DNA from 3 places in the Kitasatospora sp. NPDC004289 genome. Region 3 is predicted to be linked to each of the others. Evidence: riboswitches for the same ligand, from Rfam matches in the RefSeq annotation. Region 3 holds a riboswitch; each other region holds the start of a gene.
What was found. A riboswitch is a leader RNA that binds a small molecule or an ion and turns the genes downstream of it on or off. The one in region 3 is predicted to bind S-adenosylmethionine.
Positions count from the first base shown of each region.

Region 1: linked by a shared signal. The riboswitch ahead of thrC (threonine synthase) and the one ahead of ACWEPF_RS27545 (aminotransferase class V-fold PLP-dependent enzyme) in region 3 are both predicted to bind S-adenosylmethionine.
Region 2: linked by a shared signal. The riboswitch ahead of ACWEPF_RS19050 (IclR family transcriptional regulator) and the one ahead of ACWEPF_RS27545 (aminotransferase class V-fold PLP-dependent enzyme) in region 3 are both predicted to bind S-adenosylmethionine.

Region 1 is NZ_JBSGEL010000032.1:85,288-94,722, forward strand. Features, by position in the region: gene ACWEPF_RS22335 (alpha,alpha-trehalose-phosphate synthase (UDP-forming)) at 1-1,222, opposite strand, end outside; gene ACWEPF_RS22340 (glucosyl-3-phosphoglycerate synthase) at 1,288-2,268, opposite strand; SAM riboswitch class I at 2,446-2,583, shown strand; gene thrC (threonine synthase) at 2,601-3,881, shown strand; gene ACWEPF_RS22350 (ubiquitin-like small modifier protein 1) at 3,913-4,191, shown strand; gene ACWEPF_RS22355 (cold-shock protein) at 4,727-4,930, shown strand; gene groL (chaperonin GroEL) at 5,256-6,878, shown strand; gene ACWEPF_RS22365 (hypothetical protein) at 7,065-7,421, shown strand; gene ACWEPF_RS22370 (DUF4031 domain-containing protein) at 7,418-7,696, shown strand; gene ACWEPF_RS22375 (HD domain-containing protein) at 7,724-8,362, opposite strand; gene ACWEPF_RS22380 (ABC transporter ATP-binding protein) at 8,495-9,226, shown strand; partial or broken gene ACWEPF_RS22385 (FtsX-like permease family protein) at 9,223-9,435, shown strand, end outside.
Region 2 is NZ_JBSGEL010000026.1:610-10,044, forward strand. Features, by position in the region: partial or broken gene ACWEPF_RS19030 (serine/threonine-protein kinase) at 1-336, opposite strand, end outside; partial or broken gene ACWEPF_RS19035 (FHA domain-containing protein) at 498-1,211, opposite strand; gene ACWEPF_RS19040 (peptidoglycan DD-metalloendopeptidase family protein) at 1,377-2,228, opposite strand; gene ACWEPF_RS19045 (phytoene/squalene synthase family protein) at 2,360-3,280, shown strand; gene ACWEPF_RS19050 (IclR family transcriptional regulator) at 3,389-4,102, opposite strand; SAM riboswitch class I at 4,296-4,438, opposite strand; gene ACWEPF_RS19055 (cholesterol oxidase substrate-binding domain-containing protein) at 4,559-6,388, shown strand; gene ACWEPF_RS19060 (AfsR/SARP family transcriptional regulator) at 6,599-9,435, opposite strand, start outside.
Region 3 is NZ_JBSGEL010000048.1:3,411-12,845, reverse strand. Features, by position in the region: gene ACWEPF_RS27570 (NlpC/P60 family protein) at 1-728, opposite strand, end outside; gene ACWEPF_RS27565 (NYN domain-containing protein) at 924-2,225, opposite strand; gene ACWEPF_RS27560 (hypothetical protein) at 2,570-2,833, opposite strand; gene ACWEPF_RS27555 (rhomboid family intramembrane serine protease) at 3,028-3,825, shown strand; gene ACWEPF_RS27550 (Lrp/AsnC family transcriptional regulator) at 3,822-4,100, shown strand; gene ACWEPF_RS27545 (aminotransferase class V-fold PLP-dependent enzyme) at 4,293-5,654, opposite strand; SAM riboswitch class IV at 5,708-5,825, opposite strand; gene trpD (anthranilate phosphoribosyltransferase) at 5,938-6,969, opposite strand; gene ACWEPF_RS27535 (response regulator) at 7,116-7,535, opposite strand; gene ctaE (aa3-type cytochrome oxidase subunit III) at 7,974-8,594, shown strand; gene qcrC (cytochrome bc1 complex diheme cytochrome c subunit) at 8,739-9,435, shown strand, end outside.

The DNA of each region.
Region 1 (9,435 bases), on a different contig from region 3:
CCTTGGCGACCAGGTTCATCCCGTCCCGGATCGGGTTGACCAGGGCCACGTCGGCCAGCCGGTAGGCGGCCAGCGAGCGCGGGAAGTCGTCGTTCACGTGCAGGATCAGCGGCTGCCAACCCGCCGTCCCGAACTCGTCGTTGATCTCCTGGGCGGTCCGCTGCACGGCGGCGGTGTACTCGCGGTACTCCGGCAGGTCGTGCCGGGAGGGGTAGGCGAAGGCGACGTGCACCACCCGGTCCTGCCACTCGGGGCGGGTGCGCAGCAGGTGCCGGTAGGCCAGCAGACCGCGGACGATGTTCTTGCTGAGCTCGGTGCGGTCCACCCGGACGATGGTCCGACGGTCGCCGACGGCCTCCCTGAGGGTGGCCAACCTGGCGTCCACGTCCGGCTGGTGGGCCCGCTCGCGGAGGAAGTCGGCGTCCGCGCCCAGCCCGTGCACCCCCAGTGCGGTGGTCCGCCCGGCGTGGGTGACGGTGAGTGCCGCGCGGTCCACGACGGCGCCCAGCACCGCCTCGCAGCAGTCCGCGAAGGCCAGCGCCCAGCGCCGGGTGAGGAAGCCGGCCCGGTCGGCGCCGAGGATGCCGGTGAGCACGTCGGCCGCCACGTCGTCCGGCAGCAGCCGGTAGTACTCGGGCGGGGCCCACGGGGTGTGCGAGAAGTGACCGATCCTCAGGTCCGGCCGCAGCTCGCGGAGCAGGGCGGGGGCGAGCGAGAGGTGGTAGTCCTGCACCAGGACCGCGGCGTCCGGTGCGGCCTCGGCGGCCAGGGCCTCGGCGAAGGCGGTGTTGTAGGCCCGGTAGGAGTCCCACTCGCGGCGGAAGCGGTCGTCGAAGACCGGTGCCACCGGGGTCTCGTACAGCAGGTGGTGGACGAACCAGAGGGTGGAGTTGGCCACCCCGTTGTACGCCCGGGCGAAGGTGCCGGGGTCGATGTCGAGCATCCGGACGGCCTGACCGCCGACCTGGTGCCCGGCCAGGTCGAGCCGGCCGTCGGGGGCCTGCCGGGCGGCGGTGCGGTCCGCCTCGGAGAGGGCGGCGCACACCCAGACGGCGGACGGGTCGTCGATCGCGGAGAGCCCGGAGACCAGCCCGCCGCCGCCTCTGCGCAGCGTCAGCGAACCGTCGTCCTCGGCGGTGAAGGACACCGGCCCCCGGTTGGAGGCCACCAGGATGGGGGCGGCCCCGGTCTGATTCGAACGTTCGGTCGCGAGATCGGCCATGTCACCAACCTTGCCTCGCACCCCCGGGGGCAAACCAGTCGGCACACGGGGCGCATGCGGGGGGCTCACCGTCGGTGGTACTCCGGCACGGTCACCATCGGCGGCCGCTCCAGTGCGCCGACCGGATGGGTGTGGGCGGTGAACTCCCGGCTGGCCGGATCCCGGGTGAACTGGGTGAGCAGCGGACGGACCAGGTCCTGCGTGCTCTTCAGCCGGTCGGTCCGGTCCAGCCGCTCCAGCGCGGTGCGGTAGATCGTCGCCGCCATCCGCCCGAGTGCCTGGCCGTCCTGGTGCCGGTGGTGCCGCACCCCGACGTCCACCTGGGCCAGCGCGTCCAGCCCGGCCAGCTCCAGCGCGTCCACCAGCAGGCCGAGCTCCACCCCGTAGCCGGTGGGGAAGGGCAGCCGCTCCAGCAGGGACCGGCGGGCCGCGTACTCGCCGCCCAAGGGCTGGACGAATCCGGCCAGTTGGGGCCAGTGGAGGTTCAGCAGGGGGCGCGCCACCAGCTCGGTGACCCGCCCGCCGCCGGCCGGGACGACGGCCCCGTCGGTCTCCAGGGGCCGGTCGTACATCGCCTTCACCAGGTGGATCGACGGGTCGGTCAGCAGCGGCCCGACGATCCCGGAGACGAAGGCCGGGTCGAACTCGCGCAGGTCCGCGTCCACGAAGCAGACGATCTCCCCGGAGGTGGCCAGCAGCGAGCGCCAGAGCACCTCGCCCTTGCCCGCCACCGCCGGCAGCCGGGGCAGCACCTCGTCCCGGTGCACCACCCGGGCGCCGGCCTCCGCCGCGATCCGGGCCGTGCCGTCGGCCGAGCCGGAGTCCACCACCACCAGCTCGTCCACCAGCGGCAGACGCTCCATCAGCTCGCGGCGGATCACCCGGACGATCCCGCCGACGGTCGACTCCTCGTCCAGGGCCGGCAGCACCACGCTGATCGTCCCGGCCGGCCCCGCCGCCTGCTTGGCCGCCAGCAGTGCCTCCAACGGCCGGTCGCCGGCGCTCCAGGAGCGCTGGCACAGCCAGTCGGACACCTCCGGCAGCAACTCCTCGGCAGGGTCGGACGGCTGAGGCTGGTCGGGCACTGTCTCGTCTCCTCGCGCTTCGCATCTCGTACCTCGGACGGCCGGTTCCCGCTCCGGCGCCTTCGGATACAGTCTTCGTACTGCGGTCAGACCTTCGCACGTCGGGGTCGGCCGGAGAGCAGGACCACAACTTCACAGAGCTCATCCAGAGGGACTGAGGGAACGGCCCGTTGACGTCCCGGCAACCTTCTCGCGCGATCAGGCCCATCTGCGGCCACGGCGGGACAGGTGCCAATTCCGGCCTGTGGCGCGACCGCGTCACGGGGAAGATGAGGAGAGAGGCCTCCGCCACCATGGCTACCGCTGTTTCCGCCGCACCCACCGTCGACCTCGGGCCCGCCGACCAGCTGTCCTGTCGCGAGTGCGGCACCAAGTTCCCGCTCGGCCCCAGCTTCGCCTGCCTCGAGTGCTTCGGCCCGCTGGAGATCGCCTACGACTTCGGCTCCGCGGACGCCGAGGCGCTGCGCAAGCGGATCGAGGCCGGCCCGGCCTCCATCTGGCGCTACGCCCCGCTGCTGCCCGTCCCGGCCGACGTGGCCTCCAAGCCCAACCTCAACCCGGGCTGGACCCCGCTGGTGAAGGCCGACAACCTCGGCCGCGAGCTCGGCTTCACCGCCCAGCTGCACGTCAAGGACGACTCGGGCAACCCGACCCACTCCTTCAAGGACCGCGTGGTGGCCTGCGCCATCGAGGCGGCGCGCGCGTTCAACTTCACCACCCTGTCCTGCTCCTCCACCGGCAACCTGGCCGGTGCGGTGGGCGCGGCGGCGGCCCGGGCCGGCTTCAAGTCCTGCGTGTTCATCCCGCACGACCTGGAGCAGGGCAAGGTCGTGATGGCCGGTGTCTACGGCGGCGAGCTGGTCGGCATCGAGGGCAACTACGACGACGTGAACCGCTTCTGCTCCGAGCTGATCGGCGACCCGGCCGGCGAGGGCTGGGGCTTCGTCAACGTCAACCTCCGCCCGTACTACGGCGAGGGCTCCAAGACCCTGGCGTACGAGATCTGCGAGCAGCTCGGCTGGCGCCTGCCGGAGCAGATCGTCATCCCGATCGCCTCGGGCTCCCAGCTCACCAAGATCGACAAGGGTCTGCAGGAGCTGATCAAGCTCGGCCTGGTCGAGGACCGGCCCTACAAGATCTTCGGCGCCCAGGCCGAGGGCTGCTCCCCGGTCTCCGCCGCCTTCAAGGCCGGCCGCGACGTGATCAAGCCGGTCAAGCCCGACACCATCGCCAAGTCGCTGGCGATCGGCAACCCGGCCGACGGCCCGTACGTGCTGGACATCGCCCGCCGCACCGGCGGCGCGGTGGAGGACGTCACCGACGCCGAGGTGGTCGAGGCCATCAAGCTGCTGGCCCGCACCGAGGGCATCTTCGCCGAGACCGCGGGCGGCGTGACCATCGGCGTGCTGAAGAAGCTGGTGGAGACCGGGCAGCTCGACCCGGCCAAGGAGACCGTGGCGATCAACACCGGCGACGGCCTGAAGACCCTGGACGCCGTCTCCGACGCCGGTCTGACCGCCACCATCCGCCCGACCCTGGAGTCCTTCCGGGCCGCCGGCCTCGCCTCCGCCTGATCCCCTTCAGTTCCGTTCTAGGAGTTCCCCCATGAGCGCCACCGTCCGCATCCCGACCATCCTGCGCACCTACACCGGCGGCGCCGCCGAGGTGGCCGCCGAGGGCGCCACCCTGGCCGCCGTGATCGCCGACCTGGACGCCAACCACCCCGGCATCGCCGCCCGGGTGCTGGACGACGCCGGCAAGCTGCGCCGCTTCGTGAACGTCTACGTGAACGACGACGACGTGCGCTTCGCCGAGGGCCTGGAGACCGAGATCAAGGACGGCACCAGCATCTCGATCATTCCGGCCGTGGCCGGGGGCTGCTGAACCGGCTGCTCCGCAGTACGGCGCAATCGACGGGCCGTCACCGCGACCGGAACGAATGATTCCGGTTATTCGGTGGCGGCCCGCCGCATGTCGCGGTGAATTTCCGTCAGGTGCCAGGGGGTAGAGTGCGGAGTCGGATCGGAGGTTTCGAATCCCGTCCGGCGGTACGGCTGAGTCGTGCACGCAGGGCCCGTCCGTCGGTTGAGACGTCGGGCGCCCGCGGTGGGACGGGAACTGTCAGGCCAGCGTCAGGAATCTGACAGCGTCTCATCCCGATTGGTCCGCTATGCCCGGAGCGAATTGCCGCTCCGTGAGGCTTTCCTCCCGTCACATCCCTTTCGTCACACGGTGAATTCGGCGAAGTTGACCCTGTTGCAGAGGGCGTCTGTCCGGATACATTCAGCGGCGGTCGGCGCGTTCAAGCAATGACCGCGGCTACGCCCAGGGGGGGTTCCCTCGGGCGTGTGCCGGTACAGACCTGGGTCCGCATCCTGTGGACCCGCGAAGGGCCAGCACAGCACAAGGGGAGTTCGGAATGGCTCAGGGCACCGTCAAGTGGTTCAACGCGGAGAAGGGCTACGGCTTCATCGCGGTCGACGGTGGTGCGGACGTGTTCGTCCACTACAGCGCGATCCAGATGGACGGCTACCGCACCCTCGAGGAGGGCCAGCGGGTCGAGTTCGAGATCTCCCAGGGGCAGAAGGGCCCGCAGGCGGACATGGTCCGCGCGGCGGTCTGACCTTCCGCACCTGCGGACCTCGGCTCGGCTTCGGGCTGGCAGTCTCCACGCTTCGCCGGCAGGCCCGTACGACACCACGTCGTACGGGCCTGTCGTCGTGTGCGCGCGGGCCCGCGGCGCGGGTGTCCGTATCACGATTGGGCTTGCACTCGATACCCGAGAGTGCTAATCATTGGCGTTAGCACTCACAGCATGAGAGTGACAACGGACCGGGTCGGTGAGGCCCCCGGGAGCGGTAGGGGACAAGACCCCCGCACACCAGGGCCGTCCGTCGCGGGCGCCCTCCGGTCCGGCGCAGTCGACGTGTCCTGGAGGACCACTTCCGATGGCCAAGATCATCGCTTTTGACGAGGAAGCTCGCCGCGGACTCGAGCGCGGCATGAACCAGCTTGCCGACGCCGTCAAGGTGACGCTGGGCCCCAAGGGCCGCAACGTCGTCCTTGAGAAGAAGTGGGGCGCCCCCACGATCACCAACGACGGTGTCTCCATCGCCAAGGAGATCGAGCTCGAGGACCCGTACGAGAAGATCGGCGCGGAGCTCGTCAAGGAGGTCGCCAAGAAGACCGACGACGTCGCGGGTGACGGCACCACCACCGCCACCGTGCTCGCCCAGGCGCTCGTCCGCGAGGGTCTGCGCAACGTCGCCGCCGGCGCCAACCCGATGGCCCTGAAGCGCGGCATCGAGAAGGCCGTCCAGGCTGTCTCCGACCAGCTGCTGGCCCAGGCCAAGGACGTGGAGACCAAGGAGCAGATCGCCTCCACCGCCTCCATCTCCGCCGCCGACACCCAGATCGGCGAGCTCATCGCCGAGGCGATGGACAAGGTCGGCAAGGAAGGCGTCATCACCGTCGAGGAGAGCAACACCTTCGGTCTGGAGCTCGAGCTCACCGAGGGCATGCGCTTCGACAAGGGCTACATCTCCGCCTACTTCGCCACCGACCTGGAGCGGATGGAGTCCTCCTTCGAGGACCCGTACATCCTGATCGCCAACTCCAAGATCGGCTCGGTCAAGGACCTGCTCCCGCTGCTGGAGAAGGTCATGCAGAGCGGCAAGCCGCTCGTCATCATCGCCGAGGACGTCGAGGGCGAGGCCCTGTCGACCCTGGTCGTGAACAAGATCCGTGGCACCTTCAAGTCCGTCGCCGTCAAGGCCCCGGGCTTCGGTGACCGCCGCAAGGCCATGCTCGGCGACATCGCCATCCTCACCGGTGGCACCGTCATCTCCGAGGAGGTCGGCCTCAAGCTGGAGAACGCCGGTCTCGACCTGCTGGGCACCGCCCGCAAGGTGGTCATCACCAAGGACGAGACCACCATCGTCGACGGTGGCGGCGACAGCGACCAGGTCGCCGGCCGCGTGAACCAGATCCGCGCCGAGATCGAGAACTCCGACTCGGACTACGACCGCGAGAAGCTCCAGGAGCGCCTGGCCAAGCTCGCCGGTGGCGTCGCCGTCATCAAGGCCGGCGCCGCGACCGAGGTCGAGCTCAAGGAGCGCAAGCACCGCATCGAGGACGCCGTCCGCAACGCGAAGGCCGCCGTCGAGGAGGGCATCGTCGCCGGTGGTGGCGTCGCGCTGCTGCAGGCCGGTGTCGCCTTCGACAAGCTGGAGCTGACCGGCGACGAGGCCACCGGTGCCAACATCGTGCGCGTCGCGCTCGAGGCCCCGATCAAGCAGATCGCCACCAACGCCGGCCTCGAGGGTGGCGTCGTCGTGGAGAAGGTCCGCAACCTCGAGTCCGGTTGGGGCCTCAACGCCGCGACCAACGAGTACGTCGACCTGATCGCCGCCGGCATCATCGACCCGGCCAAGGTCACCCGCTCCGCCCTCCAGAACGCCGCCTCCATCGCGGCGCTCTTCCTCACCACCGAGGCCGTCATCGCCGACAAGCCGGAGAAGGCCGCCGCGGCCGCCGGCGGCGGCATGCCGGGCGGTGACATGGACTTCTGATCCTCCCGAGGATCGGCAAGCTCCGGAACGTCCGTCAGGGCGGCCTCCCCTCACCGGGGAGGCCGCCCTGCGGCGTTTCACCGTCCGGGGGGACCGCGGCGGCGGCCGGACCGACCTGACGGAGAGCCGCCCGGTCACTCGCCCGGTCCGGTTCCTGCGGCGGGTGGGGGAGGGGACAATGGGGGGATGAGTTCCGATGGCATCGAGAGTGCGCTGCACGCGGCGCGGGCGTTGATCCTGGCCGATCTGACGGCGCGTGACGTGGCCGATCCGCAGGTGGTGTCGCTGGTCGAGGAGGTGCTCACCAAGCGGCGGTGGTGGGTGGAGCAGTGGCCGGACGGGGTGGAGTACCTGGCGGGGCTGGTGGCGCAGGACGTGCAGGACGCGCTGCTGGAGGGGTACGGGCGGTGGCCGGTGTGCCGGTCGTGCGCGGCCGAGGGGGATCCGCACGCGCTGGGCGTGGAGCCGGAGTTGGGGCCGGAGCCGCACTGGGTGTGCGGCAAGGAGGGCGTGGCGGTGGCCCCGGTGGGGTCGCTGACGTGATCCTGGTCGATCCGCCCACCTGGCCGGGGCACGGGAAGTACTGGTCGCACCTGGTGAGCGACGTCTCGTACGCGGAGCTGCACGCCTTCGCGGAGCGGCTGGGTGCCCCTGCGAGGGGCTTCGAGCGGGACCACTACGACATCCCGGCGCACTGGTACGAGAAGGCGGTGGCGCTCGGCGCGGAGCCGGTCGGCAGCAAGGAGCTGGTCGCCCGCCTCAGCGCGGCGGGCCTGCGCCGCCGCAAGGCGGACGTCCGGGGCCCGCGCCCGGCCTGACGGCCCGTCGGACCGGCCGGCCCGGGGTCAGCCGCCGAGCAGCAGCAGTTCGCCCCCGAGGTTGCGGCGGGCGGCGGCGTCGTAGCGTTCGCGGGCCTCGGGGGTGCGGTAGAGCGCGGGCAGGTCGAGGAGTTGGCGCAGGATCGCCGCCCGGCCGGCCCGGAAGGCGTCCTCGGGGACGAAGGCGTACTCCTCGCGGACGGCGGCCGCGTAGGCGGCGTACTGCTCGGGGGTGCCGCCGAGCACCGCGAGGTCGGCGTCGCAGAGGACCTCGCCGTTGCGGTCGCCCTCGGCCGGGTGGTGGCCGACCGTCAGGCGGACCAGGCGGGCCACCTCCTCGACCAACTCCCCGCCCAGGCCCGCCTCCCGCAGGGCGCGGACGGCCAGTGCCGCGGAGCGCTCCTCGTTCTCGGAGCGGTCCGGCCGGTACACCGCGTCGTGGAACCAGGCGGCCAGCCGGACGGCGTCGGCGTCCTCCGCGTGCCCGGCCAGCTCGTCGACCACGTCCAGCACCGCCGCCAGGTGGGCGGTGGTGTGGTAGCGGCGCTGCGGTTCGGCCCAGCGGCCGAGCAGGTCCTCGGCGTACGGGCCGGGGTCGGCGGTGGCGCCGCAGCGGGTGAGCAGGTCGTGCCAGCGGGCGGACAGCGAGGCGGTCATGACGGTCATTCTGCTCCTCTCCGGCCGGTGTGATCCAGACTATATGCCGTTCACCGACTTATGTCGCACACTTGAGTCATCGGCGCGCGGCGGCTATACATACTCGGTATGCAAGACGTTCCGTCGTCCCGAGGGGGAGCCATGTCCGGATCCGGATCACACGCAGGGGCCGTGCTGCGGCTGGAGGGCGTCGGCCGCGTGCACGGCAAGGGCGCCGCCGAGGTGCAGGCGCTGCACCCGATCGACCTCGAGGTGCGCGCCGGGGAGTTCCTGGCCGTGATGGGGCCGTCCGGCTCCGGCAAGTCGACGCTGCTCGCGCTGGCCGGCGGCCTGGACCGGCCGTCCACCGGCCGGGTGCTGGTCGAGGGCACGCCCTTGGAGGGTCTGAGCCGGGCCGGGCTGGCCGACGTCCGCCGCCGTTCGGTGGGCTACGTGTTCCAGTCGTACAACCTGATCCCGTCCCTGACGGCGGCCGAGAACATCGCGCTGCCACGGGAGTTGGACGGCGTCCCGGCCCGCACGGCCCGCGCCGAGGCGCTGGTCGCGCTGGAGGAGCTGGGCATCGCCGAGCTGGCGGACCGCTTCCCGGAGGAGATGTCGGGTGGTCAGCAGCAGCGGGTGGCGATCGGCCGGGCGCTGGCCGGCGAGCGCCGGCTGGTGCTGGCCGACGAGCCGACCGGTGCGTTGGACACCGCGACCGGGGACGCCGTGCTCGCCCTGCTGCGGGCCCGCTGCGACGCGGGTGCGGCGGCCGTGATGGTGACCCACGACCCCTCGCACGCGGCCTGGGCGGACCGGGTGGTCTCGCTGCGCGACGGCCGGATCGTCGACGAGGCCGTGCGCGCCCCGCAGTCGGCGGGAGCGGCCCGATGAGCTCCTGGCGTCCGCTGCTCAGGATGGCCCGCCGGGACGCGCTGCGGGCCAAGGGCCGCAGTGCGCTGGTGGCGGCGATGATCGCGCTGCCGGTGCTCGGCGCGACCGGGGTGGACGTGGTCCACCGCTCCACCCAGCTGACCGCCGCCGAGCGGTCCGACCGGCTGATGGGCCGGGCCGACGCGCTGATCGGCGCGTACGACCTCGGG
Region 2 (9,435 bases), on a different contig from region 3:
CACGCTCGCCCCGTCGATCTCGGGCCGGGCGGAGTCGTCCACCGTCCGCACCTCGTAGAGCCGGATCAGCCGGGGTGCCCGTACCTTGCGGAGCAACTCCACCTCCCGCTCGGCCAGTTCGCGCAGGTGGGCGAGCTGGCGGGGGCTGCGGGTACCGGTCGGCAGGATCTTCAGGGCGGCCCGGCTGGGCACCCCGGCCACCGGCACGGTGCGCAGGCCGGCGTAGACGGTGCCGAAGGCGCCGCAGCCGAGCGGCCGGCCGACCGTCCACGGCCCGATCCGGTAGCCGGCCGGGACGGCCACGTGGTCCGACGGCCCGTCACCACGGCCGGTCACCGGGCCCCGCCCGGCTCCACGGCCACGGACTCCGCGGCCACGGACTCCGCGGCCACCGCCGGACAGGCCACCGGCTCCTGGTCAACCGCCTCCGGGGCCACCGTCGGACAGGCCGCCCGCCCCGCCACCGCCGGCCCCAGGGCGGTCGCGCCGCCGAGGTCCAACAGGCCGAGGTCGTCCTCGCGCACCAGGTCGAAGCGGAGGGCCAGCGAGACCAACGAGTCCTTCTTGCCCGCCAGCCGGGGGCCCGGGTCGGAGCTCTCCGGGCCCGGCTTGATCCGCAGCTTCACCGCCAGGTAGTCGATGTTCCACTGCACGGCAGCCCGGTTGGCGGCCGGCCAGAGCGGGCGCAGCCGCTCGACCACCTGGTCGACGGTGGGGAGGGCGGCGTGCGGCGAGGTGCGCAGGCGTGCCTCGCACAGGGCCGCGAGCACCAGGAAGTACCGCTTGGAGCGGTCGAGGGGGAACGCCAGCAGGGTGGGCTCGCCCCCGGGGAAGGCCGGCAGGTCGCGGTCGGCGTAGTCGTGCCGGGGCGCCCAGACGTCCAGGGTGACCAGCTCCGACCCGGCCGGCAGGACCAGGCGGGAGAACTCGAAGGGCACCGGTGCGCCGAGCCGCCCCGGGGAGACCTTGAGGTGCTCGCCGGCGCCCTCCGGGTTCTCCACCACGTAGGTGGCGGAGCGGCTGAGGTTGCTGAGCAGCCAGTGGCTCCCGTCGGCGGTGATCTCCCCGGCGACTCTGGAGACGCCACCGTGCCGGATGACCAGGTCTCCTGACCCTCCCTCACGTCCGAAGCGGACGCCCTCGCCGGGGGCGAGCCGCAACTGCCCCTCCGGCTCCATCCCCGGCCCCGGAACCACGATGATGCTGTACACGCGCCGATACCCCTCCCCACTGGTGGTGGAGGAAGGGTAACGAGCGGAACACATCGTTCAGATAACGATCACCGCTGGAGCGGTCACCGGATCAGCACTCCGTCCGGTGTCCCGGCGCTCTCACAGCTCTCACTGCTCCTACAGCTCTCACCGGCCTCACCGCTCTCAGCACTCTCCGCGCCAGACGAAGCCCTCGACGACCTTCCCGCCGTCCGGCAGGCTGCCGCGGCCCTCGGTCCAGCCGCGGTGCAGGCAGAGCCCCCCACCGCCCTGGAAGGAGACCTGGACGTGGTCGTAACCGGGCTGCGGCGAGCCGTTGTTGAAGTACGAGCGGCGGAACCCGCAGCTGCTCACCGGCTGGTCGGAGTCGGAGCGGCAGACCGAACCGGTGCCGTCCGGGCCGTCGTAGAAGCAGACGTAGCCGCTCGGGCAGTCCTGCCAGGCGGGCGGGGCGCCCGCGCAGTTGCGGCTGACGACGCCGGTCCAGCTCGCGTTCGGGCCCGAGTAGCGCACGCCGTCCAGCAGGGACGGCACCCGGTGGCGCTCGTCGGTGAAGTCGCCCTTGGCGAGGTAGCGCTGCTCGTAGTGCAGGTGCGCCCAGTTGGAGGCCCCCGAGGTGCCGATCCGGCCGATGGCCGCACCGGCGGCCACCCGGTCGCCCTTCTTCACGTACGCGTCCGGGGCGTCCTTGAGGTGGTAGTAGGCGGTGAACCAGCCGCCGCCGTGGTTGATCTGGATCGTGTTGCCCGAGCCGTTGTCCCGGTAGGTCGCGGAGACCGTGCCCGCCGCCGAGGCCAGCACCGGAAGGCCGTCCGAGCCGGTGTTCCCGTCCACCACCATGTCCAGCGCGGGGTCATGGCCCCAGGTGTTCAACTGCCACACCGACCCGCAGGGGAACGGGAGTTGGAACGCCGGACGCTCCGCACTCCGCTCCGCCGACGCCACCCCGGACGCCACCCCCGGCACCGTCACCAACGCCGCTGCCAAGGCCAGCAGCACCCACCACACCCTGCGCACGCCCCACCCTCCTCCGGCGGCCGGCGCCGCCCCGGCCCATCGTCCCCGGACCCGCGCCGCCCGGACACCTCGGAACTCCGAGGGTCCGGTTAGGGTTCGCGGAGACGATCAAGGAGAGGGGCGGGCCCGGGATGAGTGGCTGGACGAGGGCGTTGGACGCGGCCGGGATCACCGACCCCGGGCTGCGGGAGGACTACACCCGGCAGCGGCGGCAGGTGACGCGGTACCGGCGCGAGGCCGCGCTGGCCGCCCAACTGCTGCTCCCCGCAGGTCTGGTGCCGCACGTGATCGCTGCCACCGCCTACATGCACCGCACCGACACCCTGCTCGACAGCGGCCCTCCGGAGGGACGGCGGGCGGCGTACGCGCGGTGGGAGCACGAGGTCGAGCGTGCCCTCGCCACCGGGGCCACCGACCAGCCCGAGCTGCGCCCGTTCCTGCACACCGTCGAGGCCCACCCCGCGCTGCGCACGCTGGTGCCGGAGCACCTGGCCGGTGCCCTCGCCGACCTCGACTTCCCCGGCTTCGCCACCGAGGCGGACTACCAGGCCTACCTGGACGCCTACGCGCTGCCCGCCTTCCTGGTCGTCGCCACCCTGCTCGGCCCGGACGGTGACCAGGGCGACTACCGCGCCGCCTGCCGCACCTACCTCGACGCCGCCCAGCGGATCGACTTCGTCGCCGACCTCGCCGAGGACCTGGCCGACGGCCGGCTGACGCTCCCCCAGGAGGTCCTGGAGCGGCACGGCGTCACCCGCCCCGACCTCGAACGGGCCGCCGACCTCCCGGCCGTCCGGGCCCTGATCACCGCTCAGCTCGACCACGCCGACCGCACCCTCGCCGAGGGCCGCGCCGTGATCGACCTCGCCCCGCCCTCACACCGTCCGATGGTCCGCTGCATGGTCGGCCTGGACGCGCTCACCTCCCGCGCCGCCCGGGCCGACCTCCCCGCCCTCCTCCGGCGCCCGGCCGGCCCGCCCAAGGGCGCCGCGCTCCGCCTGCTGGCACGCGAGTACCTCCGGGCCCGGCGCGTCCGCCGGGCGAACCCCTGACGACCCCTCGGGTCACCCGGCTGCCCGACTCAGGGCTCAGAACCGGCCGGGCCCAGCGCTCTCGTGACCGCCGGGCTCAGGACCGCCCGGGCTCAGGACGGCCCGGGCTCAGGACTGCCGGACGGCCTCGGTGAGGCGTTCGGCGGCGTCCACCACGGCCTGGGCCAGCCGGGCGCCGGGGTGGCGGCTGAGCCGCTCGATCGGGCCGGACACCGTGACGGCCGCCACCACGCGGTTGGACGGGCCGCGCACCGGCGCCGAGACGGACGCGACCCCGAGCTCGCGCTCCCCGACGGCCTGCGCCCAGCCCCGCCGCCGCACCCCGCTCAGCGCGGTCGCGGTGAAGCTGGCGCCCTGCAGGCCCCGGTGCAGCCGCTCCGGCTCCTCCCAGGCCAGCAGGATCTGGGCCGCGGCCCCGACCCGCATCGGAAGGGTGACCCCGACCGGGACGGTGTCCCGGAGGCCGGAGAGCCGCTCCGCCGCGGCCACGCAGATCCGCATCTCGCCCTGCCGCCGGTAGAGCTGGGCGCTCTCCCCGGTGACGTCGCGCAGGTGCGCGAGCACCGGCCCGGCCGCCGCCAGCAGGCGGTCCTCACCGGCCGCCGCCGACAGTTCGCCGATCCGGGCGCCGAGCGTGAACCGGCCCTCGATGTCGCGGGCGACCAGCCGGTGCTGCTCCAGCGCGACCGCCAGCCGGTGGGCGGTCGGCCGCGCCAGGCCGGTGGCGGCGACCAGCCCGGCCAGGGTGGTCGGGCCGGCCTCCAGGGTGCCGAGGATCGAGGTGACCTTGTCGAGGACGCCGACGCCGCTGATGGTTTCCATGGGTGTACTCCGTCTCAGAACCGCGGACGGCGGGTGGGTCCGCCCGCGGCGGCTCCGTGCGGGGAGCCGGGGGTGGTCAGCGAGGGAAGGCCGCAGAAGTGGGCCGAATGCCTGCGCCGGACACGAAACGGGTACGCGAAAGCGCCGGGGCGGGTAGCGCCCGGGCGAAGGACAGCACAGAGAGCACCGTGTCTCCTCATCTTTCCCGCGCCACAGTGGCGACAGGCCGGAGTTGGCACTGCTCCCGCACGGCACGGCGCGTACTTCGGACGCCGGGTCGAACGGGGAGTTGCCGGGGCTTCGTAGGGCCGGTCCCTCCACCCCTCTGGATGATTCGCGAGGAACCATATCAAGTCGTGGCGGCGCCGTGACCAACCTCCCCCCACCTCGTCCGGAACCGCCCCGCCCCGGGCCGAAACCGGCCCGTCGGATGATCCACATTGGTAGCGTCGCCGCGTGACAGACCAACGAGCAGGGCAACCACAGCACACCGACCGGGGACTGACGCGCCGTCAGACGCTCGCCGCGGCCCTCGGCACGGCCGGCGCGGCCTGGCTGCTGCGCGGCACCGTCGGGCCCGACAGCGCGCAGGCCGTCGGCGCCGCCCCCGCCGGTCTCCCCGGAGGGCTGGTCCCGTACCAGCAGGTGTTCGAGAACTGGGCCGGGGAGGTCCGCACCGACCCGCTCTGGGTCTGCGAGCCGACCACCCCGGAGCAGGTCGCCGAACTCGCGGACTGGGCCCGCGCCGCCGGCTGGCGGCTGCGCCCGCAGGGCCACCGGCACGGCTGGGCCCCGCTCACCGTCGCGCCCGGCACCCCGTCCACCGCCCGCGTCCTGCTGGTCGACACCACCCGCCACCTCACCGCCGTCACCCTCACCGGGGCGACGGTGTCCGGCGCACCGACCGTGCGGGTGCAGACCGGCGCCGCGATGGAGGACCTGCTGGCCCGCCTCGCCGAGCAGGGCCTCGGCGTCACAGCCTGCCCCGCCCCCGGCGACCTCACCGTCGGCGGCGTGCTCGCGATCGGCGGCCACGGCACCGCCGTCCCGGCGGCCGGTGAGACCGCCCCGGCCGGCCACGGCTACGGCTCGCTCTCCAACCAGGTGGTCTCGCTCACCGCCGTGGTCTGGGACGGGACCGCCGGCCGCTACGCGCTCCGCACCTACGACCGCACCGAGGCCGAGGCCGGCGCCCTGCTGGTCCAGCTCGGCCGGGCCTTCCTCACCGAGGCGGTGCTCCGGGTCGGGCCCGACCGTCCGCTGCGCTGCGTCAGCCGGGTCGACGTCCCGGCCACCGAGCTCTTCGCCGCCCCGGGCACCGCGGGTGCCCGCACCCTCGCCTCCTTCGTCGACCGGGACGGCCGGGCCGAGGCGATCTGGTACGCCTTCACCACCCACCCCTGGCTCAAGACCTGGCGGCTCACCCCCGGGCGGCCGTTCGCCGCCCGCACCGTCACCGAGCCCTACAACTACCCCTTCTCCGACAACATCCCGAAGCCGGTCGCCGACCTGGCCGGCCAACTGGTCTCCGGCGCGCCGGAACTGGCCCCGGTCTTCGGGCAGCTCCAGTTCCTCATCACCAAGATCGGCCTCACCGGGGACCTCACCGACGTCCTGCTCTCCAGCGGCCTGCTGCGCTCCCTGCTCACCGGCGAGCTCCTCACCCACCTGCTCGCCGACGGCCTGCGCTCCGACCTCTGGGGCCCCTCCCGGGCCCTCCTGCAGTACGTCCGCCCCACCACCCTGCGGGTCACCGCCAACGGCTACGCGGTCCACCTGCGGCGGGCCGACCTCCAGTGGGCGGTCAACGCCTTCACCACCACCTACGAGCGCCTGCTGACGGAGTACCAGCAGCGCGGCGAGTACCCCGTCAACGGCGCCGTCGAGATCCGCGTCACCGGCCTGGACGACCCCGCCGCCACCGGCATCCCCGGCGCGCGGCCCGCCCTGCTCTCCGCCCTGCGCCCCGACCCCGCCCACCCCGACCGGGACACCGCCCTCTGGCTCGACATCCTCACCCTCCCCGGCACCCCCGGCCTGCACCGCTTCTGCCGCGACCTCGAACAGGCCCTGCTCGCCCTCTTCGACGGCACCCGCGCGGCCCTCCGGGTCGAATGGTCCAAGGGCTGGGCCTACACCGACACCGCCGCCTGGTCCGACCCCACCCTCCTCACCACCACCATCCCCGCCTCCTTCCCCGACTGGACCGAGGCCGTCACCACCCTCGACCGCCTCGACCCCCACCACGTCTTCGGCAACCCCTTCCTGGACACCCTCCTGCGCTGATCGTCAGGCTTCCAGTCACCAAGCCGCATCAGGAACCGCCACGCGGTGGCTCTGGCGCACAACAGACCCAGCTGCCAGGGCCACTTCACGCCCCATGCCAGTCGGCCTCGGCGGGGGGAGAGAAATGGTCGAGCCCTACCCGCCAGGTTCGGTGAGAGCGGCCTACATCTCTTCCGACGCTTGGAGTGACAGCGCGCAGCGGGTTCAGGGCTACCAGGAAACCTCCGAACTGCCGTGATCCATCACTATCGCTTCAAGGCGTTCCTCCACCGCTGCGGCTTCCGGCACCCCGAGCCGCTCGAACACCGAGTGCGCCTCGCGAAGACTCTGCAGCCCGGCTGCCTGCTGGCCCAGCCGTAGCAGGGCCTCGCCCAGCGCTGCGTGGGCGAGGCCCTGGCAGTATGCAGCGTCCAGTTCCTGACCGATGGCCAGCGCCTGGCCGGCCGCAGCGGCCGCCTCCGAGTACCGTCCGCTCGCCAGCAAGCTCGCAGCAAGCCTGGCGAGTGAGTAGCACTCCCAGAGTCGACTCTGCTCGGTTCGGTACAACGTCAGCGCCTCGCTCAGGTGATCAGCAGCTTCGCCCGGTTCCTCGGTGGCGTTGAGCACGACACCGAGTTGGTACAGTGCATCGGCGAGAATCGGCGCGCTACCTGTCAAGCGTGCCGCCTCGACTGCCGTTCGCGCTGACTGAACTCCGGCTTCCGGCCGTCCTGACTGCACGTAGGCCCTCGCCACGTTCGCAAGAATCCGAATCTCCGTCAGAGCGGCTCCCAAACGACGGGAAATCTCCAGCGCCTTGTCATACAGGGGCAGCGCCTCGCCGGATCGGCCGGTGACGCTGAGTACGCCGGCCAGGCGAAGAGAAACCATCGCGCTGAGCCGGGGATGATCCTCCTTCCACAGCAGGGAAATGCTTTCACGAAGTACCTCCTCTGCTTTTATGAACTCACCTCCTGTTGCGAACAAGTCACCCTGCACGTACCGGATCCGCGCAAGGAGATACGCATCCGACTGATACCGTCGCGAGCTGGCAGCATCGTCGAGGATTGCGCGCAACCTCCACGTCGACTCCCAGCCGTTCAGGGCTGTGGTCAGCGCAACGACGACATCCATGGCAAGATGTTCGAGCCCTGCCCAAGAGAATGCGGCCTCGACTGCACCAAGGATCATCGCGCGGCTGGAGTTGAGCCAGTCTCGAACATCTCGGACACCCTCCACCTGCGCCGAGGCAGCGCTGCGCTTCATTCCCGGCGAATCGGGAAACTCATCACCGAGATTCGGCTCCTGCGCTGTGTCATACACCATCGCCCGGAGGATGGTCAGCAGTCGCCCCAGCGCAGCCTTCTGCTCATCGGAATCACCCACCCGTTCATTCTGTCGCTGCGCGAAGAGCAACAGAAGATCGTGGAAGCGATACCTACCGGGGGAGTGGGATTCCAGCATGTTGGCCTCGACCAAGCCCTCGGCGAGATTCTCAGCGCTGGTCTCGTCCTTGCCGATCAGCGCGGCAATGGCGTAGAGCGGCAGCTCGGAGGAATCGACCACCGAAAGAAGCCGGAACGCGCGGGACTCCTCACTCGACAACTGGTGGTACCCGAGCCCGATCGTCGTCTCTACCGCTAGGTTCCCCAGCTGAAGTTCGTCGAGTCGGCGCTGCTGATCGGCTAGCCGCCGGGCCAAGTCCGACACGCTCCACCGCGGCCTGCTGGCCAGCCTCGCGGCGGCGATACGGACGGCAAGTGGGAGAAGTCCACAGGCGAACACCACAGCGCGCGCCGCCTCCAGCTCGGCTCCGACGCGACCATCCCCCACGACTGCGGCGAACAGCTCCAAGGCGTCGGCCTCCGTCAGCCGGTCAACATCCCATACGCGTACGCCAGACATCCCGACCAACCGGGAACGACCGGTAACCAGCACAGCGCTTCCGGAGACCCCGGGGATGAGCGACTGAACCTGTTCGGCATCTCTGGCATTGTCCAGTACGACGAGCAACCGTCGGTCGGCCAGCAACGAACGGTACAGGGCGGCACGCTGCTCGTACGAGTCCGGAACGTCATGCACTCCCAGCGCGTACAGGAAGTCACCCAACACCGTCGCCGGATCAGCTGGGGCTGCGCCAGTGCCGCGCAGATTGGCATAGAGCTGGCCATCCGGGAAGGCGAGCCTGACCTTGTGGGCCACGTGCACGGCAAGCGTCGTCTTTCCCACTCCGCCGATTCCCCGGAGCACCTGCACCTGCACCGCTGGCCCGCCCCCGCCCAGCAGATCTTCGGTCAGTCTGTGAACCAGCTCATGATGGCCGGTGAAGTCCGTAAGGTCTGCCGGAAGTTGAGCTGGCGGCCGGGGGACGAACGCGTTCGTCGGCGGTGCCTGTCGAGAGACTGCAGGCAGCTCAGGGAGGAGTTCTGGGTCCGCAGACAAGATACGGGCGTGCACGGCAGACAGCCCGACTCCCGGCTCGACTCCGAGTTCGTCGATCAGCAGCTTGCGAGTGTCGGCGTAGACTCCCAAAGCCTCGGCCTGACGTCCTGCACGATACAGAGCAATCATCAGAAACTCGCGTAGCCGCTCGCGTAGCGGGTGCTGACTAGCCGTCTGGGACAGCTCCGCGATGAGCTCAGGACCGCCGCCCAGCGCCAGCTCAGACTCGAACCGAAGTTCTTGGGCTGCGATTCGACGCTCCTCAAGCCTGATCCGCAGCATCTCCGCATGGGGACCTGTCACCGACGCCAATGCCTGGCCACCTCGCCAGAGATCCAATGCCGCCGTCACTGCCTGTGCGGTCGCCCTGGCATCCCCGACCGACTGGGCCGACCACGCCTCAGCGAGCGTGTCCTCGAACAGATGGAGATCAATTGCTTCCCGGGGCAACAGCAGGGCATAGCCGTCGCTCGTACCAACGATCCGGGCGGCTGAGCTCGGCATCTCTTTCACCGGTTCCAAGACCGCTCGAAGGCGTGACATGTAGGTGCGGACCGCCGCGACCGCCTGCGGTGGAGGGCGGTCGCCCCAGACTCCGTCGACAAGCTCCGGGATGGAGACCGGTC
Region 3 (9,435 bases):
CGGCCCTGCTTGCTGAGCGCGGCGTTCATCGCGACGCCCGCGTAGCCGGCGGCCGGCGGCAGGGTGCTCGGGTCGATCCGGGTGGCGCTGCGGGAGGAGCGGTCGCCGCTGGTGATGGCGGCGCGGTCGGCGGCGCTCAGCTGGTTGAGGAGGTTCTTGGCCTCCTGCAGCTTGCGCTGGACCTCGTTCTTGGAGTCGTTCAGGGCCTTGGTGTTGCGGTCCAGCTCGGCCAGCACCGAGGCGGCCTCGGCCTTCTGCTGGTCCAGCCGGCGCTGCTGGTCCTGGAGCGAGCGCAGGGTCTGCGCCTGGGTCTGGTTGACCTGGTCGGCGCTGGAGGCCTTGCTCAGGTAGCCGTCCGGGTCGGAGGCGAGCATCAGCGCCACCGACGGGTCGACCCCGCCGTTGCGGTACTCGTCCGCCGCCACGGCGGCCAGGCCGGTCTGGAGCTGCGTCATCTGCTCCTGGCCGCGGGCCACCTGGTCCTGCAGCTGGTCGGCCTGCTTGCGCAGCTGGTCGGCCCGCTCCTTGGCGCCGTTGTAGCGCTCGGCGGCCTGCTCGCCCTCTTCGTAGAGCTTGTCGACCTGGGCCTTGACCTCGTCCTTGGTCGGCTTCGCGGGGGCCGCGTAGGCACCGGACTGGGCGGAGACGGCGACCGCGGTCGCAGCGGCGGCGGTGAGCACGATGACCCGTGCGCGGCTCGGCTGCTTGGGACGGCGGTGGGAAGCCAAGGTGACGAACTCCTTCAGCACTCCTGGACGCCCACCCGTTCGAGCGATAGTCCAGAAAATAGGTTTGACGCCTGACCCTAGTGAGTCAGGAGCCGTCGCGCCACTCCCCTACCGGGACGAACTTCCCTACGCACAGCGGCTTTCACGAGACGGACACAAACGCGCCACGCTCCCCTGACCGGACATCAGAAGAGTTCACGGCCTGGACAGCCGCCGGAGCAGCAGCATCGAGGAGACCGGGCGCGCACCCGCCTTCTTCACGCCGTCCGCCACCTCCTTGTCGGTGGAGACCACCACCACCGGCCGCCCCTGCGGCTCGGCCCGCACCAGCCGGCGGATCAGCTCGTCCGCCGTCTCGCCGGTCCGGCTGAAGCGCACCCGCACCCCGCGCGGCGGCGCCATGATGACCGGAGCGTCCAGGTCCTGACCGTCGAACACGCAGGTCACCTCGGCCTGGGTGCGCTGGGCCAGCATCGCCAGCCCGCCCAGCAGCCGCATCCGCTGCTGCTCCAGCGGCAGCGTCGGGTACCCGGTCTTGGTCACGTTGTAGCCGTCCACCACCAGGTGGACCTGAGGGATCGCCAGCAACTGGTCCAGCAGCGCCGGATCGTCCTCGGCCAGCGCCCGCCGGGCCACGTCGTGCGGCGAGGCCGAGCCCGGCACCACCGCGTCCACCAGATCGGCGGGGTGGAGCTGCGTCACCGGCAGCGCAAGCTCCCGCTGGAGGCCCTGGGCCGACTGCAGCACCGTGTCCAGCAGCAGCCGCAGCCGCATGTCCTCGACGCTGCGGCCCTCCCGGACCGAACGGCGGCCGGTCTCCAGCGCGCCCTCCAGCTCGGTGATCCGGTGCCGCAGCCGCCGGGACTCCGCCTCGGCGGCGCTCAGCTCGGCGGACGCGGCGGCCCTCGCCTCCGCCAACTCGGCCTGCGCCTTGCGGGCCTCGGCCTGCGCCCGCCGGGTGTCGCTCTCCAGGCTCCGCACCTTCTTGCGCAGCGACTCCGCCTCGCGCCGCACCCCCTCGCCCTCGGCGCGCTGCCGGTCGAGGTCGGCCCGGGCGTGGGCCCTGGCCTCCGCCAGCTCCTCCTGGAGCTTCTCCACCAGCCGCTCGGCCTCGGCCGCCGCCCCCTCGGCGCCGGCCCGCTCGGCCAGCTCCCCGGCCTCCGCCACCAGCGCGGCCCAGCCGGCCGGGCGGACCAGGTAGGCGGCGGCGGCCACGTCCATCGGATCGGCCGCGCCCGGCACGCTGCCCGACTCCAGTGCCTTCACCAGATCGGGCTGGCCCAGCCGCAGGCGTTCGGCTATCCGCTGCCGGAAGGCCGGGTCCGCCTCCAGCGCGGCGGCCAGCGCGGTGGCCGCGTACTTGGCCCGGCGGGCGGGGGTGAACTTGGCGTACTGCCGCAGCGAGGCCGGGAGTTCACCGGCGGGGAGCCCGCCGAGGGCGTCGGCGGCGATGCCCACCACGCGGTGGCGGACGCCCTCCGGGAGCGGACGGCCCAACTGCTCGCCGTGGGGCTGCTCGGTGTCCTGGGGAACGGGGCCCTCGACAGTGAGGCCCTCGACGGTGGGGCCTGCGGTGGTGGGGGCCTCGGTGGCGAGGTCCTCGGTGGTGGGGTCCTCGGAGGCGGCGGCCGCAGGGGCCGGCCCCGCCGGGGGTCGCTGCCCCTGCGGTTCGGCTGTCCCCCTGGCTGCGTCCACCACGTCCTCGGCTCCGATCCTGCTGCGCGGGGTCCGCACGGCCGTTTGCCGCTGCCCTCAAACACACCGCTCTCTGCAATTGTCGCGGGTACCGTGCCCCGGCCCGACACGCGCCACACGCCGGGCGGGCCGGGGCACCCGCGATCTCAGGAGTCCTGCTGCTCCGCGGCGGCGTCCTCCGCCCCCGGACGGGCCACCAGCTCGACCTGGTCGACCGCGTTGCACCAGCGGCAGCGGACCGACTCGACGGTCTCGGCGAGCACCTCGGTCTCCTCCACCTTGGACTCACCGGCCAGGTCGAAGTGGAGGAACTCCACCGTCCGGGCGGAGCGGGTCACGTCGAAGCGGGTGAGGTTGCCGCAGAGCGTGCAACGCCAGCGGGTCTCGGCGGTGGGGAGCGCGATGGTCATGTGCCAAGTCCTCTCGTTGGTGCCGCGCGATCGGCGGTCACCCAGGGTCCGGGAGGCCAAGCCTATTGCCTGGCCGGGTGCCCGCGGACCGGGCGTCCGCGATCCGGTCCGACGGATTCCGGCCCGCCCCGCGGGTCCCCCACATGCAGCAGGCCCGGGTGTGCCGGACCGGCCCCGGAGGAATGCCTGCACCCATGGCCACCCCCGTCCTGGACCCGCCCGGCACCCGCGACCTCCGCCCGCCGGAACGGGTCCCCGTGGTCACCTGGACGCTGATCGGCCTGAGCCTGCTGGTCCTGCTGGTCTCCCCCAGCGCCGGCCTCAACCCCCGCTACGGCACCGGCCCGGCCCGGGTCTGCGCCGAGCAGCGCTACGAACAGCGCTGGGGGGCCGTCCCCGCCGAGCTGCTGGCGAACCGTCCGCTGACGCAGGACCGGCTCCGGCAGCTGCCGCCCGCGTCGGCGGACTGCCCGCCGCTGGTGCCCTCGCCGCACAAGCTGGTGCTGCTCTCGCCGCTGACCGGTCTGTTCGTGCACGCCGGGTGGGCGCACCTGCTGGGCAACCTGCTCTTCCTCTTCGTCTTCGGGCCGGGGGTGGAGCAGCGGTTCGGGCGGGTCCGGTTCCTGCTCGGCTACCTGATGGTGGGTCACCTCGCCACCTACGGCTGGGCGCTCGCGCAGACCGGCGGGCCCGAGTCGGTCCGCGCCCTGGTCGGGGCCTCCGGGGCGATCGCCGGAGTGCTCGGCGCCTACCTGCGGCTGTACCCGAGGGCGCGGGTCACCGCGCTGGTGCCGGTGCTGCTCTTCCTGCCGCTGCGGTTCCCGGCCTGGCTGGTGCTCGGGCTCTGGTTCCTGCTCCAGTGGCTCTCGGTCCGCCAGGGGGGCACCGGCGTGGCCTACGCGGTCCACGTCATCGGCTTCGCCGCCGGGTACCTGGGCACCTGGGCGGCCGTTACGCTGACCCGGAACCAACGGACAGGAGCTTCAGAGTGATCACCGCGATCGTGCTCATCAGGACCAGCGTCGACCGGATCCCCGAGATCGCCGAGGAGATCGCGGCCATCGAGGGCGTCAGCGAGGTCTACTCCGTGACCGGCGGCTACGACCTCGTCGCCATGGTCCGGGTCCGCCACCACGACGACCTCGCCTCCGTCATCCCGGCCAAGGTCAACAAGATCCCCGGCGTCCAGCACACCGAGACCCAGATCGCCTTCCGCACCTACTCCAAGCACGACCTCGAAGCGGCGTTCGCCCTCGGGCTCGACTGACATACGGAGCCTCGGCAGGGCAAGCGCTCAGGGGCGCGAGGAACTGCGCGGGTACGGAAGGCGGCTCACCGGCAACTGAACCGCCGTCAGCCGGTTGCCCGTGCTGCCGTTCCCCCCGCGCGCGCCGCGGCGGAGCCGCAGATCAGCAGAGCCCCGCGCCCCTGAGGTCGCTGCCCTACCGTCCCACTCCGCTCAGCCCCGACGGGAGTCGGCGACGCAGCGGCCGCCCTCGTTGCGGTAGTTCCAGGCCGCCCCGTCGGAGACGAGCGCCCGGACGGCGGCCAGGAAGCGGTCGAGGTGCTCGTCCGGGGTGCCGGCGCCGAAGGAGACCCGGATGGCGTTGAGGCTGCGCTCGCCCGGCAGCGACGGCTCGGGGGCGCCGCACTCGGAGGGCGCCGCCTCCTCCCCGCCGAGCAGGGTCCGCACCAGCGGGTGCGCACAGAACAGACCGTCGCGCACGCCGATGCCGTACTCGGCGGAGAGCGCGGCGGAGAAGTGCGAGCTGTTCCAGCCCTGCACCACGAAGGAGAGCACGCCGACCCGGGCGGCGTCCTCGCCGAACAGGCTGAGCACCCGGACCTCGGGGACCTCGGCCAGACCGGCCTTCAGACGGGCGATCAGCTCCTGCTCGCGGGCCTCCAGCGCGTCGAAGCCGGCCTCGGTGAGCGCCCGGCAGGCGGAGGCGACGGCGTAGGCGCCGATCACGTTCGGGGAGCCGGCCTCGTGGCGGGCCGGGCCGGTCTGCCACTCGACGGCGACGGAGCCGTCGAGCTCGCGGGCGACGGTGCGGCTGGCGCCGCCGCCGGCCAGGTAGGGCTCGGCGGCGTCCAGCCAGTCGGAGCGGCCCGCCAGGACGCCGGCGCCGAACGGGGCGTAGAGCTTGTGGCCGGAGAAGGCGATCCAGTCGACGTCCAGCTCGCGGACCGAGACGCGGTGGTGCGGGGCCAGCTGGGCGGCGTCCAGGACGACCCGGGCGCCGTGGCGGTGGGCCACCTCGGTCAGTTCGGCGATCGGCCAGAGCTCGCCGGTGACGTTGGAGGCACCGGTGACGCAGAGCAGGCGGTGCTCGGCGGGGTTCTGAGCGAGCGCCAGGTCGAAGGCCTCGACCGCCTCGGCGTGCGAGCGGGGGGCGCGCAGGTAGGTGACCTTGAGGCCGTTGTGCGCCCAGGGCAGCAGCGAGGCGTGGTGCTCGGTCTCGAAGGCGAAGACCTCGGTGCCGGCCGGGACGGCGGCGGCCAGGAGGTTGAGCGAGTCGGTGGTGGCGCGGGTGAAGACGACCTGGTCGCCCTCGCGCAGGTCGAGGAACTCCTCGACGGTGCGGCGGCTCTGCTCGAACAGGTCGGTGGAGAGCTGAGAGAGGTAGCCGGCGCCGCGGTGCACCGAGCCGTAGTACGGGGCGTAGGCGGCGACGTCGTCCCAGACCCGCTGGAGGGCCGGGGAGCTCGCGGCGTAGTCGAGGGCGGCGTAGGTGACCTTCTCGCCGGAGGCCAGCGGCACCTGGACGTCGTGGCCGAGGACGGGGAGCGGGGCGCAGGTGGAGGTGGCGACGGACATGGGGGTGCACTCCTCTGAAGGTCCGGGACCTCGGGGTGCAGCTGTGCCGCCGACGTCCGCGCTTGCGCTGCGGACGGATCGCCGCAGTGCCCGGTCCTCACCCAGGGCACCCCGCCACGGACGGAGGGTTGCCGGACAGCAAGCTGGGGCTTGTCGCTGTCGCTCATGACCTGTCGTGAACTCTAGAGCGGCTTCCGAAGAGTGGTCAAACGGCATTCCACTATCTGGACGCATCCGGGTACGAAGAAGGCCCGGACCGTGGTCCGGGCCTTCAACTCGACGCTCAGGAACGGGTGGTGGCCTCGGCCCAGTTCTTCAGCAGGGTCTCGGCGGCGCCCGAGTCGATGGCCTCGGCGGCCCGCGCCATCCCGGCCTTCAGCTGCTCCGGGAGCGGGGCGTCGGTGAGGTCCAGGGCGGTCAGCGCGGCGGCCGAGTTGAGCAGCACCGCGTCCCGGACCGGGCCGCGCTCACCCGCCAGCAGGCGGCGGACCACGGCGGCGTTGAAGGCCGGGTCGCCGCCGCGCAGCGCCTCGATGTCGACCAGGTCGATGCCGACCTCGCGCGGGTCGAAGGTGGTCTCGGTGACCTGACCGTCCTTCACCGTCCAGACGTGCGAGGTGGTGGAGATGGTCAGCTCGTCCAGGCCGTCGTCACCCCGGAAGACCAGCGCGCTGGCGCCGCGGCGGGCCAGCACCCCGGCGATCAGCCCGGCGAGGCGGGTGTCGAAGCAGCCGATCGCGTGGGCGGTCACCCGGGCCGGGTTGGTCAGCGGGCCGAGGATGTTGAAGGCCGTCGGCACCCCGAGGTCGCGGCGGGCCGGGGCCGCGTGCCGCATCGCGGGGTGGAACACCGGGGCCGGGCAGAAGGTCAGGCCGACCTCCTCGGCGATCTCGGCCACCCGGTGCGGCGGGACGTCCGGGCTGACGCCGAGCTGCTCCAGCACGTCGGTCGCGCCGCTGGCGGAGGAGGCGGCACGGTTGCCGTGCTTCACCACCTTGGCCCCGGCGGCGGCGGCCACGATGGCCGACATGGTGGAGATGTTGACCGTCTTGGCGCGGTCGCCGCCGGTGCCGACGATGTCCACCGCCGGTCCGGGGACGGTGAGTTGGACGGCGTGGGCGTACATCGAGTCGACCAGGCCGGCGATCTCGTCCACCGTCTCGCCCTTGGCGCGGAGCGCCACCACGAAGCCCGCCACCTGGACGGGGGTGGCCTCGCCGCTCATGATCCGGTCCATCGCCCAGGCGGCGTCGGCCTGGGTGAGGTTCTCACCGGCGAGCAGTGCGCTCAACAGGTCGGGCCAGGTACGGGCCATGGCTAGCTCCAGTTCTCCGTCTTGACGTGGACTGGAGCCAGCCTAGCGAGGTGCGGCCCGCTGATGCGGTGTTGTTCTTCCCAGTGAGACGGCCGCCCCGGGTGGGACGGTGCGTCAGTTCCCCGCGCCCCCGGACGCATCACCACTTACGCAGGAGTGCGCCTCGCCACGCGGGCTCGCAGCAGCGTGGCCGCGGACTCGGCGAAGGGGACCGGGTCGACCGGGTGGGAGATGGCGGCGTCGGCGCGGGACCAGGCGGCGAGCCAGGAGTCCTGCGGGCGGCCGATGAGGACGAGGACCGGCGGGCAGCCGTAGATCTCGTCCTTGATCTGGCGGGCGACGCCGAGGCCGCCGGCCGGGACGGCCTCCCCGTCGAGGACGCAGAGGTCGATGCCGCCCTTCTCCAGGGCGCGCAGGACGGCGGGCACCGTCGCGCACTCCAGCACCTCGACCTCGGGGAGGTCGGCGGCGGGGCGGCGGCCGAGGGCAAGGGTGACCTGCTCGCGGGTGTTGCGGTCGTCGCTGTAGACGAGCACGGTGAGCGTCTCGTCCGTCGTGTGCGCCATGGGCCCTGCTCCCGGTGCTCGTCCTCTTATATGGGTGGTGCGCGCGCGTCGGCTCGACCGGGCCCGGATGTGATCCGGACCACGTTCACTTCCGGATGCTACTCCGGCGCACCGCCCGTGGTGAGCCCCTCGCGCGATCTCGCCGGGACGAGCCCTCCCGGGACTCACCCGCTCGGGCGACGGACCGTCACCCGGTGGGCCGAGTCCACCCGGACGGCGGAGGGAGCGGGCGCCCCTAGCCGACGGACCGTCAGGAGGCCCGGAGCAACACGCGGGGCGAACGGGTGTCGGCACCTTCCGATGAACCATCAGAAAACGGACACCGGGCCGGTGGAGGGGGTCTCCGACGCCCCGTCGGCTGCCATCGGGGCATACCGCACGCACCGGACACTCCGAGGTGGACCCCCCGGCGTGAAGACGGAATAAGGGACCGACATAATGTCCGTCGTGGCGACAGCAACAGCAACAGAAACCGGACACGCGCACGGAGCGGTCAACAGGCCGAACCTCGTCAGCGTCGGAACCATCGTCTGGCTGAGCTCGGAGCTGATGTTCTTCGCGGCCCTGTTCGCGATGTACTTCACCCTCCGCTCGGTCAAGGGCGCAGAGTTCTGGACCGAGAAGGCTCACGCACTGAACGTGCCCTTCTCCTCGGTGAACACCACGATCCTGGTGCTCTCCTCCCTCACCTGCCAGCTCGGCGTCTTCGCCGCCGAGCGCGGTGACGTGAAGAAGCTCCGCTCGTGGTTCGTCATCACCTTCGTGATGGGCGCGATCTTCATCGGCGGTCAGATCTTCGAGTACACCGAGCTGGTCAAGAAGGACGGCCTCTCGCTGTCCTCGGACCCGTACGGCACGGTGTTCTACCTGACCACCGGCTTCCACGGCCTGCACGTGACGGGTGGTCTGATCGCGTTCCTGCTGGTCCTGGCACGGACGTACGCAGCCAAGCGGTTCACGCACGAGCAGGCCACCGCCGCGATCGTGGTGTCGTACTACTGGCACTTCGTCGACGTCGTGTGGATCGGCCTGTTCGCGACCATCTACCTGATCAAGTAACCAGCTAGATCAGGTCGCTGGCCGCCGGCCGGAGCCGACTGACCGCACCGACCGACCGCGCGCGGCCCCGCAGCACCCGAGCAGAACGGGCAGCGCGGGGCACGCCCATCCAGCCGACCAGATCCTGACCCCGGGGTTAAATCCGTGAAAAAGCTCTCAGCACGACGGCGCCACCCACTGGCGGCGCTGCTCGTCCTAATCTTCGCCCTGGCGGCCACCGGGGGACTGTACGCCGCGTTCGCGCCCGCAGAGAAGGCGCAGGCCGACAGCTCGGCGCAGTCGCTCGCGATCGATGAGGGCAAGAAGCTCTTCGCCGTCGGCTGCTCCTCCTGCCACGGCCTCAACGGCGAGGGCACCTCGGACGGTCCGAGCCTGGTCGGCGTCGGCACCGCCGCGGTCGACTTCCAGGTGGGCACCGGCCGCATGCCGGCCCAGCAGCCCGGCGCGCAGGTGCCGAAGAAGAAGGTCATCTACTCGCAGCCCGAGATCGACCAGATGGCCGCCTTCGTGGCCTCGCTCGGCCCCGGCCCGGTGGTTCCGCTCAAGGAGCAGTACACCTCCACCAACCCGGACGACGTCGCCAAGGGCGGCGAGCTGTTCCGGACCAACTGCGCCCAGTGCCACAACTTCGCCGGTCAGGGTGGTGCCCTGACTCGGGGCAAGTACGCCCCGTCGCTCGAGGGCGTGGAGGCCAAGCACATCTACGAGGCCATGCAGACCGGCCCGCAGAACATGCCTTCCTTCCCGGACAGCACCATGCCCGAGGAGCAGAAGAAGCAGATCGTGGCCTTCGTCCGCCACACCACCAACGACGAGCCCAACCCCGGCGGCCTGACCCTGG